2 regions of the Rothia sp. P5764 genome follow, and region 1 is predicted to be linked to the other one. Evidence: predicted binding sites of a transcription regulator. Region 1 holds the regulator's gene; the other holds the start of a gene.
What was found. The regulator HspR, encoded in region 1, represses chaperone genes until heat shock. The targets are predictions, from matches to a motif close to AAGTTGAGTCNNNNNGACTCAACTT.

Region 1 (8,714 bases):
TTTCCGTCACCGTGACAAGATGGGGGAACTAACAGGAGGCCCCCAAGCCTACCTGCAACGAGGCATCCCTAACCGCTTTGGCAAGTTCCTGGCAACAATGTTTGCTATCTGCTGTGTTTTCGCCTGCTTTGGCATTGGTAACATGACCCAATCCAATGCTATCTCCGCTAACCTGGAGCACTCCTTAGGGGTACCATCCTGGGCTACCGCCCTTGTCCTTGCCCTCCTAACTGCCTTGGCTCTTTTGGGTGGCATTAAGACAGTCTCGAAGATTGCCGCTTTTTGTGTTCCCCTGATGATTCTGCTTTATCTAGGCTTCGGTGGCTACATTGTGGCACGTAACGCCGCTATGATCCCGGAGGCCTTTGCCATGATTCTGCGGGGAGCTTTCACCGGGCAAGGAGCCCTGGGCGGGGCGGTCGGTGCAGGAATGATTTTTGCCCTACAGGTCGGTGCCCAACGCTCCCTCTTCTCTAACGAGTCAGGAATGGGTACCGCCTCTATCCCCGCTTCAGTTGCCACGACGTCGCACCCTGTGCGCCAGGGCCTGGCCTCCATGACCCAGACTTTCGTGGATACCCTTGTGGTGATTTCCATGACCGGTTTCATTCTGCTGACCACGGGCACCTGGACTAACTCCGAACCAGCTACTGCCACCGCCCAAGCATTTTCCTCCGGTATTCCTGGGCCCTGGGGCGGCTATGTGGTAACCCTCTGCCTGGTGCTTTTGGGGTATTCAACCGTGCTGGGCTGGTCCTACTACGGTGAGCGCGCCCTTGAGTCCCTGGGCGGCGGTAAACGAGCCATTACTGGCTACCGCATGGTCTTTGCCCTCATGTGCGGGCTGGGCGCAGTCGCTCCCCTGTCCGTAGTTTTTACTTTCTCCGATATCATGAACGGCCTGATGGCTATCCCCAACCTCATTGGCCTCATCCTGCTCTCAGGCCTGGTCGCCCGTGAAACCAAGAAGTACCTGACCCACGACCCCAACTTTGTTGCCACGGTCGATACCATTGACGGCTTCATGTACGGCCTACCCGGCGGCTTGGATGCCCAGATTGACCACGAGGTAGACCTCAGCCAAAGCGAACCCGCCCTAGAGCACCCCGACACCACCCGCCTCAAAGTAATCACTCAGAAGATGATTGAGGAAGACCTTATGACCAAGGAAGATTCCAAGGTCTACGATGTGTCCGTTGAGCAGGTGCATACCGGTAGCATCCCCCTGGTCACTGGTTCTCTGCCGATTATCCAGCAGGCCAAACCCACCTTTGGCTCCCCCACCGATCCCAGGGCAGCAGAGCCACCTCAATCCTAATTAGGGGGCGGGGTCTATAATGGGTGCCTTAGCTACCGGTGGCGCTTAGAGTTTCCGCGAGCACCGGCTACCCTTTCAACCTCGCAAGGAGAGTTATGGAAACCAATAAGCAGAAGCAAGACCTCGAGCAGAAGGCAGCACGCACCGCTGCCGGGGAAGATTTAAACGCTCCGGTGCCCGAGAAGTTCCACCGTCAGCCCTACTCTTTTGTTCGTCGCGGTGACCGCCTGACCGCCCGCCGCCAGAAAGCCTGGGATGCTTACGCCCCCACCCACCTGCTGGACCTCCCCCGCAATATTGGTGACACCTCAGTTGCCGAGGGTGCCGTCTTTAACCCTGAAGAGCTCTACGGCCGCGCCGGTGCGCCCCTGGTCCTTGAAATTGGCTCTGGCCTGGGTGAGGCCATTGTCCACCGGGCAAGTCAGGTCCCCGAAGCCAATTTCCTAGCTGTTGAGGTTTACACCCCCGGCATTGCCGACCTGCTGCTCAAGATGGGCCAGGCCGGGGTAGAGAATGTGCGTGTAGCGCAGGCTAACGCCCCAGAGCTACTCGATAACCTGCTTGAAGAGAACTCTGTCGATGAGCTGTGGGTTTTCTTCCCCGATCCCTGGCATAAGGCTCGCCACCACAAGCGTCGCCTGGTCTCCCCGGCTTTTGCCGATAAGGTAGCCCGCGTGCTCAAGCCCGGCGGTACCTGGCGACTGGCAACCGACTGGGAAGAATACGCCCTGGTTATGCGTGAAGTTCTCGATGCCCACCCCGATTTTGTGAACGCTCACGCCGGTGAGAACACCAGTGAGGATGACCCCGTTGGCGGTTGGGCTCCCCGCTGGGAGGGCCGTGTGGTGACTTCCTTTGAGCGTAAGGCCGGTGAGGCTGGCCGCCGCGCCCACGACCTGACCTATATCCGCCGCTAAAGCTCGGTATATAAAGAGACCATCATAGAAAAGCCCTGCCCATCTAACAAGGGCAGGGCACAGTGAAAGCATTTAAGGTCAAAACGGTTCCACGCAGATTATAGATAGTGGTAATAGTCTTTTCATCCGCTATTTCAGGTTCTCTTACAAATCCTGGCGACAGATTTATTTTTTTACTACCTCTAGTGCTACTCCATAACCACCAGTATTTTTGAGAAGATTTTGAATTTCTTCAAAAGTATCTAAATCACCGCTGTAGCTCACAGTGATGAGTGCTTTTTCATTGTCGCAGGTAACTGTCTTAGATACAGAAACTGATGGTGATATATTCTCTAAATTTTTTGTAATCGCAGAGTGGGAATTCAAAGCCGAATCAACATCTTCAATGCTCGATAAACCACTACAGGCGGGGCGATCTGTTTGCCCCTCAGATTTATTACCCAAAAAACCCAAAACACCCACGGCAAAAATACAAACAAAAAATAAAGCTGAAATAAGTACAAACAATGTTTTTTTATTTTTCATTTTTATCACCCATATTACCTTTGCTGAGTTTCAAGATGGTAAGTCATATCACAAGCGAGAATCATGTTTTCATCATGGGTGGCAATCACAACATGTGAACCCTGATCTGCAACGGCTCTTAATAATCTCTGAACATTATCCCGATTGCCTTCATCCAGACTGGCAGTAGGTTCATCAACAAAAAGGTAGGATGCCTCCCGATAAAGAGCCCGGGCAATTCCCACACGCTGTTTTTCACCACCGCTTAACCTACTAGCTTTCTCACCCTGTCGGCCATGAAGAGAAACACTATTCAAGACTTTCTCCATCTTATCTTTCTCCCTTCTTGGAACGTGCTGGGCTACGGCAAGGTTCTGCGCCACTGTCCATTCATCAATGATTCCATAATCCTGGAATACGAACGCCGCCTCATCTCTCCAAAATGATAATCTTTTTTTATTCGACGGATTACTAAAATCTCTACCATCAATCTCAATAGATCCAGTAGTTATTGGCTGAAGAAGACCAAGGCAATTAAGTAATGTAGTCTTACCGCTTCCACTCTCACCTATTAAGCCAGTAACCCTCCCAGGCTCAATGAATATTTCATCAATAGCCATAATAGTTCGCCCCTTAATCTGAACACTAATATCGCGTCCTCTAATCATCAGGAAACCTTTCTAAGGACAGTTTTGGAAAATATAAATTGAGCAAATGATGGTTGCAATATCAAACTAAGGGTTACACACAGAAGAACAACTCCAAAACATGCAAAATTATAGGAGCCGGCTTGACCAATCACGCTTATCCAGGCAAGAACCCCAAGAGCTGTAGCTATTATCGCTTCACCCAAAAGACGCTTTCTAAGGATAGCTAGCCAGCTATTACCTGATACTCGCTGGGTATAGTGAGTCTTCGCCTTACGAAGAAGATAAATATAGCTTGCCAGTACAGTACTAAGGACAAGAGAAGTCATATTGAGCACAAGAGACAGAAGTAGCGACCTAGTACGCGCTTCTGCCATCTGGCTTGACTGCAGGCCAGCATCGCTTGCCCGATCTACGGAAAGTATGACCCCACTCAGTTCTGATTCTTGCACCTTCTTTGTAAGCTCAAAGGAATCGTCAAAAAATATATTATTTGTTGAAATAACTGACGTGATAAAAGAAGGTGAGTAGGTATCAGAGAGTGAGCTAACAGATACAACCAATGGAGTTTCATAGAGCTCTAACTGAGAGTTTCCAGTACCAGAAATAGCAGGCAGGGACCCTTGCTCAGCAGCCACGAGAAAACGAACTCTATCCTGCGCTTGGCTTGAGGGAATCCACAGTTTTAATTGCTCTAAAATAGACTCTCTCAAAGCAATCGGTATTTCTTTTTTATCAATATCCACATATTTACGATGGTAGCGATCTTCAAGTTTTTTCAGATAGCTATCATTAGTAAGCATAACTCCATCAAAAGGCTCAAGATTATCCCCTAGAAATTCACCTGGATTGACACCATAGGTGAAGTACAACTTATTTTCATCTTCTGCATCTGTAACCACCCTCAATAAATCTCCCTCTGCCTGGGTTAACTGCTCATCATTACCCCCTAGCCGTAAGCTCTGCGCCTGAGAGAGAGCATCCCAATACGATGCCTGCTGGGCAATTCCCAGCTGAGTGAATCCCTGCCCAACCAAGGCAGGAAGACTCACTGCAGTAATAAAAATTGCTAGGTATTTCGCTCCTTCTGAGGCAAACCGATAATTCTGAATCCCATCCTCCCGACCTGCTACATTCTCTAGCCGTGGTGCCGTCAAAATGCTGGTCAAGAATACACACAAGCCTGTTATTAGCACCATAGCGACAAAGGCAAGTAGCGCAACCCAAATAAAGGAGCCCAAGGCATGGAATCCCCTGAGAAGGAAGACGGCTAACAGGGCAACAAGAAAAGTTCCTAGAGCGGGAACACAAAAACAAAGCAAAATATTACCCAACTGGGCAGCAAGTATCCGCCAGTGAGGTAAGCCCGCAAGAGTCTGTAGTATATGGACTCTTGCTCGTGATGCAGAATAGGCTAAGGAAGCTATACCAAGAAGCAGGCATACGCTCACCAGAGCCAAGCCATAGCCGTTTGCCCACACTGTCTGTACGAGAACCTCAAACCATCCAGCTTTTTTATAGGAAAAAACTGCTCCTAGACTTGTCAGCTCTTTCGAGAGGATGTCAATATCGTCAGGTGAGGAGATGTGGGCGACATAAACCCCTTCTAAAGAAGCGTTTCCTAGGTCAGCTGCGACCTCTTGAGAACCGCTGTAATCTGGACGATACCAGTTGATTGGCCCTGTCTGAATATCTTTGTTGGTAAAGTAGTACAGAGACCTATCCTTGAGAAAATTTTCAGGATTCGGGACCACTTTTGCCAGTTTAATATTTCTTTCATCAGAAATATGTGAAAGACGGTCAATAATTTTGTTTTTGGTTTCTACGCTCTGCTTGAAGCTTGCTGAAATAACAAGATTCGCCCCCTGCGGAGTATTTTCATCCACGGTAGCACAATAGGTGTCAGCGACTAACAAAAAAACTGATGCAACAAGAACTGCTACTAAACGAACAATATATCTCACATCAACCCTTAAAAATAAATTTATTTTCGGCGCTAAGCTAAAGCCTAGGGAAAATTTAAATTTGTCCTAGGCTTTAGTCCAAAATAGGCCTCAACTAAATCTAGCAAACCCTATAATAATACTTATTATTAGTAAAAATAGTACCGAATTTCTTCGCAACTGCACGTTTCCCAGCAGCGGTGTCGATGTTACGAACGGTACCCCAGTCATTCTGAGCTGTGGAACCATGACAGCGAGACCCGTGATCGTAATAGGAGCGGGCGTATGCGTTCCAAAAACCATATTCCCAATAGCCACCTTCAGCAGGCCATTGAGCTGAAGCATTAGCAGCAGTCATAGCTCCCAGTCCAACCCCAGCTACCAAGGTAAAACTTGCAACCATTTTTCTAATCTTTGTGGGGAATATTTCTCTCCTTTGATTATATTCCGCTTAGGAGTCCTGTGACTACCACAGGAACCTCAGGAAAATACATCAATAAAGCGCGGAAAGTGATTTATAAATCACCACGCCTGATATTTATTATCTCCTGACACCTATATCTAAAAGGTGTTGAAAATCATACTACAATAGGCTTTGTGTGTTTGGCAACCCTGGACGTAATTAATCCCTTAGCGGGGGCGGTAGAGCACCACGGCCTGGGACTTGGGGCGGGGTGCCGGACGCTGTCCGCGCGCCAGGTGCACCGCACCGCCAGACGTCCCGGCGGCAAACACACGAGCGCCCTCCTGTAGGCGGTGGCGTAGGACCTCATTTTCACGCAACAGCTCCGCGTTACGGGCCTTGAGGGCCTCTACCCGGTTCTCCAACTGCATGATGCGTTTAATCCCCTCGAGGGAGACACCGGACTGGGAAAGCTCCTGAATCTCTTGGAGCTTGAGCACATCCCGCTCCGAGTAGCGGCGAGCCCGGCCCGGAGCTCGTGAGGGCTGAACCAGCCCCATGCGGTCATACTGGCGCAGAGTCTGGGGGTGCATACCCGCCAACTCTGCGGCCACAGAAATCACAAAGACCGGCCGGTCAGATTCAAGTTCCATGGTTACTCAGCCGCCTTCCGCAAAAAGCTCAGCCCGTAGGTTAACCTGAGGTGCCAGCGCCAGGAAGTTATCCAAGGCATCAGAGGCCTCCTGACTCAGGTCGGTAGGTACCTGAACCTCGGGAATGACCAGTAGGTCGCCGCTACCCTTCTTGGTGACGAAGCCCCGCCCCTTGGCCCGCAGTTTCCGGCCGGCTGGTGAGCCGGCAGCCAAGCGGAGTTTGACGGTAGAACCATCGAGGGTGGGCGCTTCAATAACACCACCGTGCAAGGCTTCTTGCAGGCTGACAGGAACCTTGACCAGCAGATGATCACCCTGGCGTTCAAAAACGGGGTGGGCATCGACTCTCACCGTAACGATGAGGTCGCCCGCTCCCCCGTGACCGGGGTGGCCTTTGCCGCGCAGGCGGACTTTCTGGCCGTCCTTAACTCCGCGGGGCAGACGGACCGTGGTTTGGGAGCCTCCGGGGCGGAAGACCGATACTTCACCGCCCTGGTAGGCCTGTTTCAGAGAAATGCGGACGCTAGTGGTGGCATCCTCGCCCTTGGGAGCCGGAGCGGAGAAGCCGCCGGGGAAGCCGCCCCCGCTGCTGGCACCGAAACCGCCGCCACCGAACATGCCCCCAAGTAGGTCCTCAATATTAATGTTGGCGCCGCCGGAGGAGGTATGAAAGCCACCTGCGCCTGCGGGAAAGCCACCGGCGCTTCCAGGAAAGCCACCTGCGCCTGCGGCGCCTGCGGGAAAACCCCCGGGGAAACCACCACCAGCCCCTGCGAAGCCTGCAGCCCCGTACTTGCGGATCTGGTCGTATTCTTCTTTTTGCTTGGCATCTGAGAGGACGTCGTAGGCTTCGGAGACCTCTTTGAACTTCTTTTCTGCGGCTGTGTCCCCTGGGTTCTGGTCGGGGTGGTACTTGCGGGCTAGCTTGCGGTAGGCCTTCTTGATGTCTGCCTCGGAGGCAGACTCAGCTACGCCTAGTACCTTATAAAAATCTTGATGGAGCCAGTTTTCGCTCGCCATTGCCTCTCCTTCCGAGGTAGATCTTAAGTCTTTTATGCTGTGCTTATTATCTTGGGGTCTTGCTCACGGCAAACCCCTCTTCATGTGTGCAGGTAGGGGCAACCCAGTATTTGGTTCCCTGCCTGGTGTAAAAGGCGGGCACCCAACCTGATCTATCAGGCCGGGCGCCCGCCCCTTGTCTGTTTTATTCGGCCACTGCCACAGCTACCTGGGCGGTGCGGACCAGGCGGTCCTTGACCCGGTAGCCATTACGCAGGACCATGCAGACTGCATCCGGTTCAACCTCGCTGGTCGGTTGCTGCAAAACAGCCTCGTGGACCTGCGGATCGAAAGGCTCCCCTACCTCGCCAAAGCGTTCCAGGCCCTGCTTAGCAAGGGTCTCTTCCAGCTTGGTGGCAATAGCGGCAAAGGGGCCATCTTCCAGGTCGCCGTGTTTGCGGGCGGCATCAATATCGTCAATCACCGGCAGCAGCGCAGAAACTAGGTCAGCAACCACGAAGTCGCGGAGCTGTTCCTTCTCCTTGGCCGTGCGGTTCTTGAAGTTGGTGAACTCAGCCTTGAGGCGAAGCAGGTCTTCCAAACGCTCAGCCGCTAGGGCCGCATCGGGGCTAACCTCAGCTTCTGATTCCGCTTCGGCGGCGGCAGACTCTTCGCCTGCCGCAGCCTGAGCGGAAACACCGTCGGGCTCAGGGTGGCCCTCAGCAGCAGGTGCCTGGAAGGCTTCTTCCAAGGGGTCACCGCCCTGGGGTTCTGTGGGCTCTTGGGTGTTCTCAGCCATGATTAGTTCTTCTTCTCGTCGTCTTCATCGATTACTTCGGCATCAACAACGTCATCGTCTTCAGCCTGTTCCCCCTCGCCGGCGGCGGCATCAGCCTGAGCCTGGGCGTAGAGAGCTTCACCCAGCTTGGTCTGTGAAGCCTGCAGCTTCTCGAAGGCGGTCTTGACGGCTTCGTCGTCTTCACCTTCAAGGGCGGCCTTCAGGGCGTCAACGTCAGCCTGAACCTCGGTCTTGACATCCTCGGGCAGCTTGTCACCGTTTTCCTTGATGAGCTTCTCGATGGAGTAAGCGGAGTTCTCGGCGGCGTTGCGGGTCTCGGCGGCCTCGCGGCGTGCCTTGTCCTGCTCTGCGTGAGCCTCAGCGTCCTTGACCATGCGGTCGATGTCGTCCTTGGAGAGTGAGGTACCGCCGGTGATGGTCATGGACTGCTCCTTGCCGGTGCCCTTGTCCTTAGCGGAGACGTGAACGATGCCGTTAGCATCGATGTCGAAGGTGACCTCAATCTGGGGTACGCCACGAGGAGCGGGGGCG
Region 2 (8,714 bases), on a different contig from region 1:
GGTTTTGACTTCGAGGTAGGTGTCCCCGGTGTCTAGGTAGGAGCGGGTGCGGATCTTGTAGCGGTTGCGGCGGCCGGTGGCAGCCAGGCGGTAGGAGTCAAGGTTGGGTGTATCGAAGTAGACCGAGTCGTAGGAGAACTGGCGTTCACCGGAGATTTCTAGCACTGAGGCCTCAGCGGGCAGATCAGCAAGTACCAGTGCCGCGTAGTGGGCATCAACGATGTATTTGCGGTCCACGCGGGTTTGCATGGCGGCTTTTGCGTTGAGCTCTTCGAGGCTAATACCGGGCCAGCTCGCGGGGAGCATAGTTTCTGCGGTGGGGCTGGCTGGTATTTGCGGTGCGGTGGTAGTCATAATCTTTCCTGATGAGGTTCCTGTAGCGGTTGGCTATCAGGCCTGTAGTTCTTGTCGTCTGTGTTCAGTCTGTTAGACCTGCCTATGTTTGTGCTGTGGCTGGCCTGTCGTAGCCTTATGAGTCTGCGCGGGTTATGCCCGGGGTGCTCAGAGCTAGCTACCTTGAGTGAGGCTTTAGCGAGCGCCGTGGGCTGCGGGAACGGGGCGGGTTTCGTCCAGCTTGGTGACGGTGTAGCGGATTTTGGCGATGGTCTTGTCGTTGATGAGGTCTAGCTCATCGATGCTGACGTTTTCGATGCTGTAGCCCAGCTGGGTAGAGAGGTAGGTTTTGAGTTCTTCTTCGTCGCTGATGGCGCGGTCCACGATAATGGTCTGGCTTCGCAGGGTGGTCATGAGCTTGGGGTGATCCACGATGAACATGATGGCTAGGAGCAGGGCGGCCAGGCCGAGCGCAAGGCCAACCGGGTTGAGTCCGATACCCATGAGTAGGCCGAGCGCGAGTGCGGCAAAGTAGTAGGCAACTTCGCGCTGGTCAAGTTCGGTGGAGCGCAGGCGGATGATGGAGAGTACACCGAAGAGGCCCATTCCCATGCCTGCGCTGGTGGCGTCGGCGTTGGCGAGTGCTACGGTGACGGCGAAGACACCTACGTTGATGACGAGGTAGGAAACTACGAGGTCACGGCGGCGGTGGCGGCTGACGTACATGGTGCAGAGGGTCAGAATGGCGAGTAGGTCAAGTGCTGCCATGACGGTGATGGTGTTCAAGGGGTGTCTCCGGGTTTCTGGTGTTTTTCTTTATCTATATTCCAGAATGACCCCGGAGGCTGTGTTTAGGCTGTGCTGAGGTTAGCCTTCACTTATGAGCTGTATATAGTGCGGTAGAGCGCATCGGTGATGTCTTCGCGCCAGAGATAGGTTGCGCGGCGGTCGGCGCGGCCCGGTCCGCGGTTGATGATGGCCAGGGGTTTTCCTGCGCGGACGGCGTCAAGGGCTATCTTGTAGCTGCTCATGACGGCTAGGGATGATCCGAGTACGAGCAGGGAGCGGGATTGTTCTAGGAGGTCTTTGACACGGGCTTTTCTGGTGGCGGGGACGGGTTCGCCAAAGTAGACCACGGCGGGTTTGAGGCGGGTGGAGCCGCAGGCAAGGCAACCGACCATCTGAAAATCGCGGATAAAGGTAACGTCTAGGTCTACGTCGCCGTCGGGGTTGACCTGTAGGGAACGGCTGGTGACCCGTTCTAGGTAGCCGGGGTTGGCGGCGTTAATGCGGGTATCGAGGCTGGTGCGGGCTTCTTCGGCTCCGCATTCGAGGCATTGGATGGTGGAGAGGTCCCCGTGGAGTGGGAGCACGGTTCGGCTCCCAGCGGCGGTGTGCAGGCCGTCTACGTTTTGGGTGATGATGCCGGTGAGGTGCCCCTTGTTTTCGAGTTCGGCAAGTAGGTAGTGGGCGGTGTTGGGGTGGGCGCGGCTCATCTGCCGCCAGCCGACGAAGGAGCGGGCCCAGTAGCGGTGGCGGGCTTGGGGGTCGTAGAGGAATTCTTGGTAGGTCATGGGCCGGTGGTTGCGCAGGGAACCGGCGGGGCCCCGGTAGTCGGGTATTCCTGAGCCGGTGGATATGCCTGCGCCGGTCAGGGCCAGCACTCCCCCATGTGCGAGGAGTTCTTGGATGCCCCGGCAGGCAACCTCAGGGTCGGTGGGTGGGGTGGTTTCGTGGACGACCCGTTCGATGGACCGTAGGGCGGCGGCGTGGGTGGCCGCGATGTGGGCCTGTTCGGTCAGGCGGGTGGGGTCGCCGGCGTAGCGGGTGTCGAGTGTTTCTCCCCGGTGATGCGGTTGGTTCTCTCTCACTCTTCCAGTGTAGGTGAGTATCTATGCGGCATCAGCCCTGGCAGGTGCAAGGGGAAGGCAAGCTGGCTGGGGCTGGCATGAATTGCCCAGCGAGCGATAGCGAGCCGGGCAAGAAGGAAGCTTGCCGTTCGGCGGCGCAAGCTAAGGCAGGTGCAAGGGGAAGGCAAGCTGGCTGGGGCTGGCATGAATTGCCCAGCGAGCGATAGCGAGCCGGGCAAGAAGGAAGCTTGCCGACCTTGCACCTGCCGTGAGGGAGGATTAGCTGGCGGTAACGACCAGGCCGTCTACAGCAACATCGGGGTTGATATCCACCCGGACGGTGTCGCCGTCCTTGATGGTTCCGGCCAGGATTCCTCGCGCCAGGCGGTCACCGATTTCTCGCTGAACTAGGCGTCGCAGGGGGCGGGCACCGTAGGCGGGGTCATAGCCTGCCAGTCCCAGCCACTCGGTGGCGGCGGGGGTGACGTCCAGGGTCAGGCGGCGGTCCTCGAGTCGGCGGGCCATGGACTTGATTTGCAGGGCCACGATGGAGGACAGGTCCTCTGCGCTGAGGGGCTCGAAGATGATGAGCTCGTCGAGGCGGTTGAGGAACTCCGGTTTGAAGGCGGTGTTGACCGTGTTCATGACTGCGCTCTCGCGGCTCTCATCGTCCAGGTTCTGGTCGATGAGGAACTGGGAGCCCAGGTTGGAGGTCAGGATTAGGATGACGTTGCGGAAGTCAACGGTGCGGCCCTGGCCGTCGGTGAGGCGGCCGTCGTCGAGAACCTGGAGTAGGATGTCGAAGACTTCGGGGTGGGCTTTTTCGACTTCATCGAGTAGGACGACGGAGTAGGGGCGGCGGCGGACTGCTTCGGTGAGCTGGCCGCCTTCTTCGTAGCCGACGTATCCGGGAGGGGCACCAACGAGGCGGGCGACGGCGTGCTTTTCGGAGTATTCGCTCATGTCGATACGTACGAGGGCGCGTTCGTCGTCGAATTGGAACTCAGCGAGTGCCTTGGCTAGCTCGGTTTTTCCGACGCCGGTGGGGCCGAGGAAGAGGAAGGAGCCGATGGGCCGGTCGGGGTCGGAGATCCCGGCGCGGGAGCGGCGGACGGCATCGGCTACGGCGGTGACGGCTTTCTTCTGGCCGATCAGTCGTTTGCCGAGTTCTTCTTCCATGTGTAGGAGTTTTTCGGATTCGCCTTGGAGCATGCGGCCTGCGGGAATACCGGTCCAGGCGGAGATGACTTCGGCGATTTCGTCGGCGGTGACTTCTTCGGAGACCATGGACTCTTGGAGAGCGGTCTTTTCTACTTGTTGGGCTTCGAGCAGTTGCGCTTCGAGGGCGGGGATTTCGCCGTAGAGGATCCGGGAGGCTTCGGCCAGGTTGCCTTCGCGTTGGGCTACTTCTGCTTTGGAGCGCAGTTCGTCGATTTGGGTTTTGAGGTCACCGACCCGGTTGAGTCCGGCTTTCTCGGCTTCCCAGCGGGCGTTGAGGGCGTCGAGTTCTTCCTTCTTGTCGGCCATGTCGGCGCGCAGGGCGGCTAGGCGTTCGGCGGAGGCGGGGTCGGTTTCGTTGGCGAGCGCCAGTTCTTCCATGGTGAGGCGGTCTACGGCGCGGCGGAGTACGTCGATTTCTTCGGGTGCCGAGTCGATTTCCATGCGCAGGCGTGAGGCGGCTTCGTCGATGAGGTCGATGGCCTTGTCGGGGAGCTGGCGGGAGGGGATGTAACGGTTGGAGAGGTTGGCTGCGGCGACCAGGGCGGAGTCTGCGATGGCTACCTTGTGGTGGGCTTCGTAGCGTTCTTTGAGGCCGCGCAGAATGCCGATGGTGTCTTCTACGGAGGGCTCACCGACAAAGACTTGCTGGAAGCGGCGTTCCAGGGCGGCGTCTTTTTCGATGTTTTCGCGGTATTCGTCCAGGGTGGTGGCACCGATCAGGCGTAGTTCGCCGCGGGCTAGCATGGGCTTGAGCATGTTGCCTGCGTCCATGGAGCCTTCGCTGGCACCGGCACCGACGACGGTGTGGATTTCGTCGATGAAGGTGACGATTTGGCCTTCGGATTTTTTGATGTCTTCGAGTACGGCTTTGAGGCGTTCTTCGAATTCGCCGCGGTATTTGGCGCCGGCGACCATGGCTCCCAGGTCGAGGGAGATGAGGGTTTTGCCGCGCAGGGTTTCGGGTACGTCGCCGGAGACCATGCGCTGGGCGAGGCCTTCAACGACGGCGGTTTTGCCGACGCCGGGTTGGCCGATGAGTACGGGGTTGTTTTTGGTGCGGCGGGAGAGTACCTGGATGACGCGGCGGATTTCGCTGTCTCGGCCGATGACGGGGTCGAGTTTGCCTTCGCGGGCGATGGCGGTGAGGTCGGTGCCGTATTGTTCGAGGGCGCCGAAGGTACCTTCGGGGTCGGGGGTGGTCACGGTGCGGTCTCCTCGGACGGTGGGGATGGTTTCTTCTAGAGTTTTTTCGGTGGCGCCTGCGGCGGTGAGGGCGCGGGCGGTTGCGTCGCTCCCTGTGGCGAGGGCGAGCAGGAGGATCTCGGTGGAGATGTAGGTGTCACCGAAGGTTCCGGCTTTGGCCTGGGCTGTTTGGATGGCGGTGAGTAGGGCTCGTGAGGGCTGTGCCTGGGCGATGGATTCTCCGGAGGCTTTGGGGAGCTTGGAGATTTCGGTCGATGCTGCAACCGAGAGCGCGTCAACGTCGATACCGGCGGTTGTGAGTACGGCGACCGCTACTCCCTGGCGCTGGTCAAGCAAGGCTTTGAGCAGGTGGGGTGTATCGAGGGTGGGGTTGCCTGCGGTTTGGGCGTTAAGGTTGGCGGCCGATAAGGCCTCTTGGCTTTTACTGGTGAATTGAGCTGACATTTTTCTCCTGAGCTAGTAGGTCTTTTCCTTAAGGTTGAGTGTACTTCACTCAACTCATAATTGAGTCTACTACACTCAACTTATATACACCAGGTAGCTGAGGCCTTCCCCACCCTTGACCCACCGAGCAAGAAGGTCAACCCACCGAGTCCGGCTAGCTCAATCCAAGAAATCATATATGGATTCTGCCCGCTCCAATTCTTCCTTGACAGCATCATCGACACCGCGGGAGACCGATTCAGCTCGCCGCCAGTTGCTCAGGGAAAGGAGTAGGGAGGCAGTTGCAAAGGCGTAAGTGAGGATACCGGCTGGGTTGCCGAAACCGGCTGAGAGCCCAATAAAGTCACCCCCCAGTAGTGACGATGCCGCCGAGACAACAGTTCCATCCAGGCGGTCGGGGACCAAAAAACCGAAGATGAGGGCCATCAGCCAGGTGGCACCCCAGACAAGCGCGGTCGTCGGCGGTAAACCTGCCCGTTTACCAGCTTTTTGTAATTTCATTTCTTTGCCCGAGAAGTAGGCTGCAGCTAGCATCAGACCCGCCAGGATCGGCCCTAGTGAAATGGCGAAAATTGGCAGCAGGCTACCACCGGCACCAAACAGGGAGCGCCCAGCAACCACCCACAGGGCCGAGAGAAGTGCCCAGGGAACAGCCAGGTAGAAAATAGCCCTGGTCAGGAGCCCGCCCTGTCTCATCAAGTAGGGGTGTGACCGGGCCTCACCAGGAGCACCCGGCTGAGGGCCCTGCGGAGGTAGGTGATTGGCTGAGGTTTTTTGCATTTGGCTCACTCCCCCATTTTAGGCCCACCCTTCTTAGTCCCCACAAGAAGCAGGCACCACAAAGCCGGGGTGGCCCACCTCTTGACGGTGAGCCACCCCGGCTTTTGAGTTGCGAGGGTTACCTGCTAGCTGAGGTTACCCTGCCCATCTTCGAGGTGACTGCGCAGGAACCACTGGAAGAGCTCCAGTTCGGCAGTCTGACCGATCAGCAAATCTTCGGTAATAGGGTCAATATCGCCCACCTTAGCAATAGCAGCACGGTGGTCTTCGATAACAGCGCTATAGACGTCATTAAGAGCACGAATATGGGTCATAGCGTCAGCACGGTCAACATCATATCCGGCCCAGGTGCGCTTTTCTACCAGGTCGCCTGAGAGACCGTTGGGGGAAACACCCATGGTAGCCATGCGCTCTGCGATGGCATCAACAAAGCCGCGCACCTGGTCTACCTGGGGGTCCAGCATTTCGTGGACTGCAATGAAGTTGGGGCCAACAACATTCCAGTGAGCATGCTTGAGGACCAGGTGCAGGTCATTGAGGGCGTGCAGGCGGAGCTGGAGGACGTCAGCTACGTGGTGGCCAGACTCTTCGGTGAGGCCCGGTACGGTAAATGATGCGTATTTGCTCATGATTCTTAAACTTCCTGTTAGGTAATCAGGTCGATCCCAAGCTGTGGGTTTCGGCCTGCTGTGTAGTTCCAACCTTACGCTGTCCCTGCCGCCATTTCAAGGCTTATTCTGAGTAAATCATAATAAGGAAACCCTGATTTGACAAGGTATTCTGCCTAAAACAGAAGGTAAGCAAGGCTAACCTCAGCGCAACTGACTGGGCACAACACTCTCCCCAAAGGGATCTTAGCCAGCCCCTGCTCTACCCACCAAAGACCATAAACCATTTATGTGATTTACAACATATCCCCCGGGGCTCTAGCTGACCGTTGCCACCGGTCCCAGTCTATGACTAGAGTAAGAGTCAGCCACAGGGGGCTCGCCCCAGCGCTACCAGCTCCAGACCTAAGAGTAAAAGATCGTGACAGCACCCACCCCATATACTGCCCCCTGCACAACACCCAGCAAGGCCCAAATTCGCCGCTGGCGGCGTTATTTAGCAGAAGAAATCTCCGAAGCTCGCATTTACGCTGCGCTGGCTGAACGCACCCACGGTAAAGAGGCAGAAATCTTAGGCCAAGTAGCCCAGGCCGAATACCGCCACCAGAATCACTGGCGCCAGCTTCTTGGAGAACACGCTTTTCCTGAGCCCAAACCTTCGGTCTCGGCCCGTATTCTTGAACTTCTAGCCAAAAATTTTGGCTCAGTCTTCGTTCTTGCCCTAGCCCAAAGAGCCGAGGGACGCTCCCCCTACGCGGAGGATCCCGATGCAACTGAGGCTATGGCAGCCGATGAGGCTATCCATGAGGAAATCATTCGAGCCCTTTCTACCGCTGGCCGAGAAAAGCTTTCTGGCAACTTCCGCGCCGCTGTCTTTGGCGCAAATGACGGCCTTGTCTCTAATGCTGCGCTCATCATGGGTGTTGGCGCTAGCGGGGTCAGCAACTCTATGATTCTTCTTTCTGGTGTCGCAGGCCTGTTGGCAGGCGCGCTTTCTATGGCTGCCGGTGAGTTTGTATCGGTCCGTTCCCAGCGCGAGCTACTCGACGCCTCCCGCCCCACCCAGGTCACCCTCGATGTAGCCCACCAGCTCGATATTAACCAAAATGAGTTAGAGCTGATTTACAAGGCCCGCGGTATGAGCGAGGAGGCAGCCCGCCACCGTGCCATGGAACGCTTTGGGCACTTCACCTGCGACTGCGACCCATCACTCTCTTTCCGCGACCTTGAGGAGGATCAGGAAGCGGGGGTAGAACACGGTGCGCTGGGTAGCGATGTGGGAGCTGCCGCCTCAAGCTTCTGCTTCTTTGCCTCCGGCGCTCTCATTCCGATCCTGCCCTACATCTTTGGGGTACAGGGTCCATTCGCTATGTTGCTAGCCATGTTGCTGGTAGGCCTTGCCCTCATGCTAACCGGTGGCGTGGTGGGCCTACTCTCCGGTGCTTCACCTTTCAAACGTGGCTTACGTCAGCTAGCTATTGGCTACGGAGCTGCCCTGGCTACCTACTTGCTGGGGCTGGCCTTTAATGTGGCTCTGGCCTAGCCAGCAATCTCTCTGAGCAAGCGCTCAGGATCACTGTCTCAAGCTACCGCCCCCTGGCCTCAATACCCTTTAGGCTAGCTAGCGCCTTGCCCCTATCCACTAGTTCTTGCCCGCCCATCAGCCCTGACCTACTTGCTCTTGTTGACCGACAAAAGGCAGGGGCTGGAGCCTATAGCTCCAACCCCTGCTCAGATACTTATCTGTCCTTCTCTATCTTCTAATAATTAGAGAAAGGCTACTTTCTAAGAGGCAAAAATCTCACGCATGAGCTGAGCAGCCTCAGAAGGAGTCTTACCCACCTTCACACCAGCAGCTTCCAAGGCCTCCTTCTTAGCCTGAGCGGTACCCGAAGAACCGGAGACAATCGCACCAGCATGGCCCATAGTCTTACCCTCAGGAGCGGTAAAACCAGCCACATAGCCAACAACAGGCTTGGTCACATGAGCCTTGATAAACTCAGCGGCACGCTCCTCAGCGTCACCACCAATCTCACCAATCATCACAATCGCTTCGGTCTCAGGGTCAGCTTCAAAAGCCTCCAGAGCGTCAATGTGGGTGGTGCCAATAATGGGATCACCGCCAATACCGATAGCGGTGGTAAAGCCAATATCGCGCAGCTCAAACATCATCTGGTAGGTCAGGGTGCCTGACTTAGATACCAGACCGATTTTGCCCTTGCCGGTGATGTTGGCGGGGGTAATACCCACCAGGGATTCACCGGGGGTAATGATA

Region 2: a site for HspR is predicted at 5,083-5,107, ahead of clpB (ATP-dependent chaperone ClpB). Genes of this name have one in related genera too.

Annotation. Positions count from the first base shown of each region.
Region 1 covers NZ_JBLXXQ010000007.1:34,814-43,527, reverse strand. The annotation lists gene ACN08Y_RS09605 (alanine/glycine:cation symporter family protein) at 1-1,318, shown strand, start outside; gene trmB (tRNA (guanosine(46)-N7)-methyltransferase TrmB) at 1,414-2,235, shown strand; gene ACN08Y_RS09595 (hypothetical protein) at 2,401-2,760, opposite strand; gene ACN08Y_RS09590 (ABC transporter ATP-binding protein) at 2,775-3,359, opposite strand; gene ACN08Y_RS09585 (hypothetical protein) at 3,407-5,350, opposite strand; gene ACN08Y_RS09580 (lactococcin 972 family bacteriocin) at 5,451-5,732, opposite strand; gene ACN08Y_RS09575 (heat shock protein transcriptional repressor HspR) at 5,960-6,385, opposite strand; gene ACN08Y_RS09570 (DnaJ C-terminal domain-containing protein) at 6,392-7,405, opposite strand; gene ACN08Y_RS09565 (nucleotide exchange factor GrpE) at 7,590-8,183, opposite strand; gene dnaK (molecular chaperone DnaK) at 8,186-8,714, opposite strand, start outside.
Region 2 covers NZ_JBLXXQ010000001.1:353,189-361,902, forward strand. The annotation lists gene ACN08Y_RS01620 (polyphosphate polymerase domain-containing protein) at 1-354, opposite strand, end outside; gene ACN08Y_RS01625 (DUF4956 domain-containing protein) at 529-1,119, opposite strand; gene ACN08Y_RS01630 (Sir2 family NAD-dependent protein deacetylase) at 1,212-2,135, opposite strand; gene clpB (ATP-dependent chaperone ClpB) at 2,463-5,051, opposite strand; gene ACN08Y_RS01640 (hypothetical protein) at 5,211-5,831, opposite strand; gene ACN08Y_RS01645 (Dps family protein) at 5,957-6,460, opposite strand; gene ACN08Y_RS01650 (VIT1/CCC1 transporter family protein) at 6,861-7,982, shown strand; gene sucD (succinate--CoA ligase subunit alpha) at 8,225-8,714, opposite strand, start outside.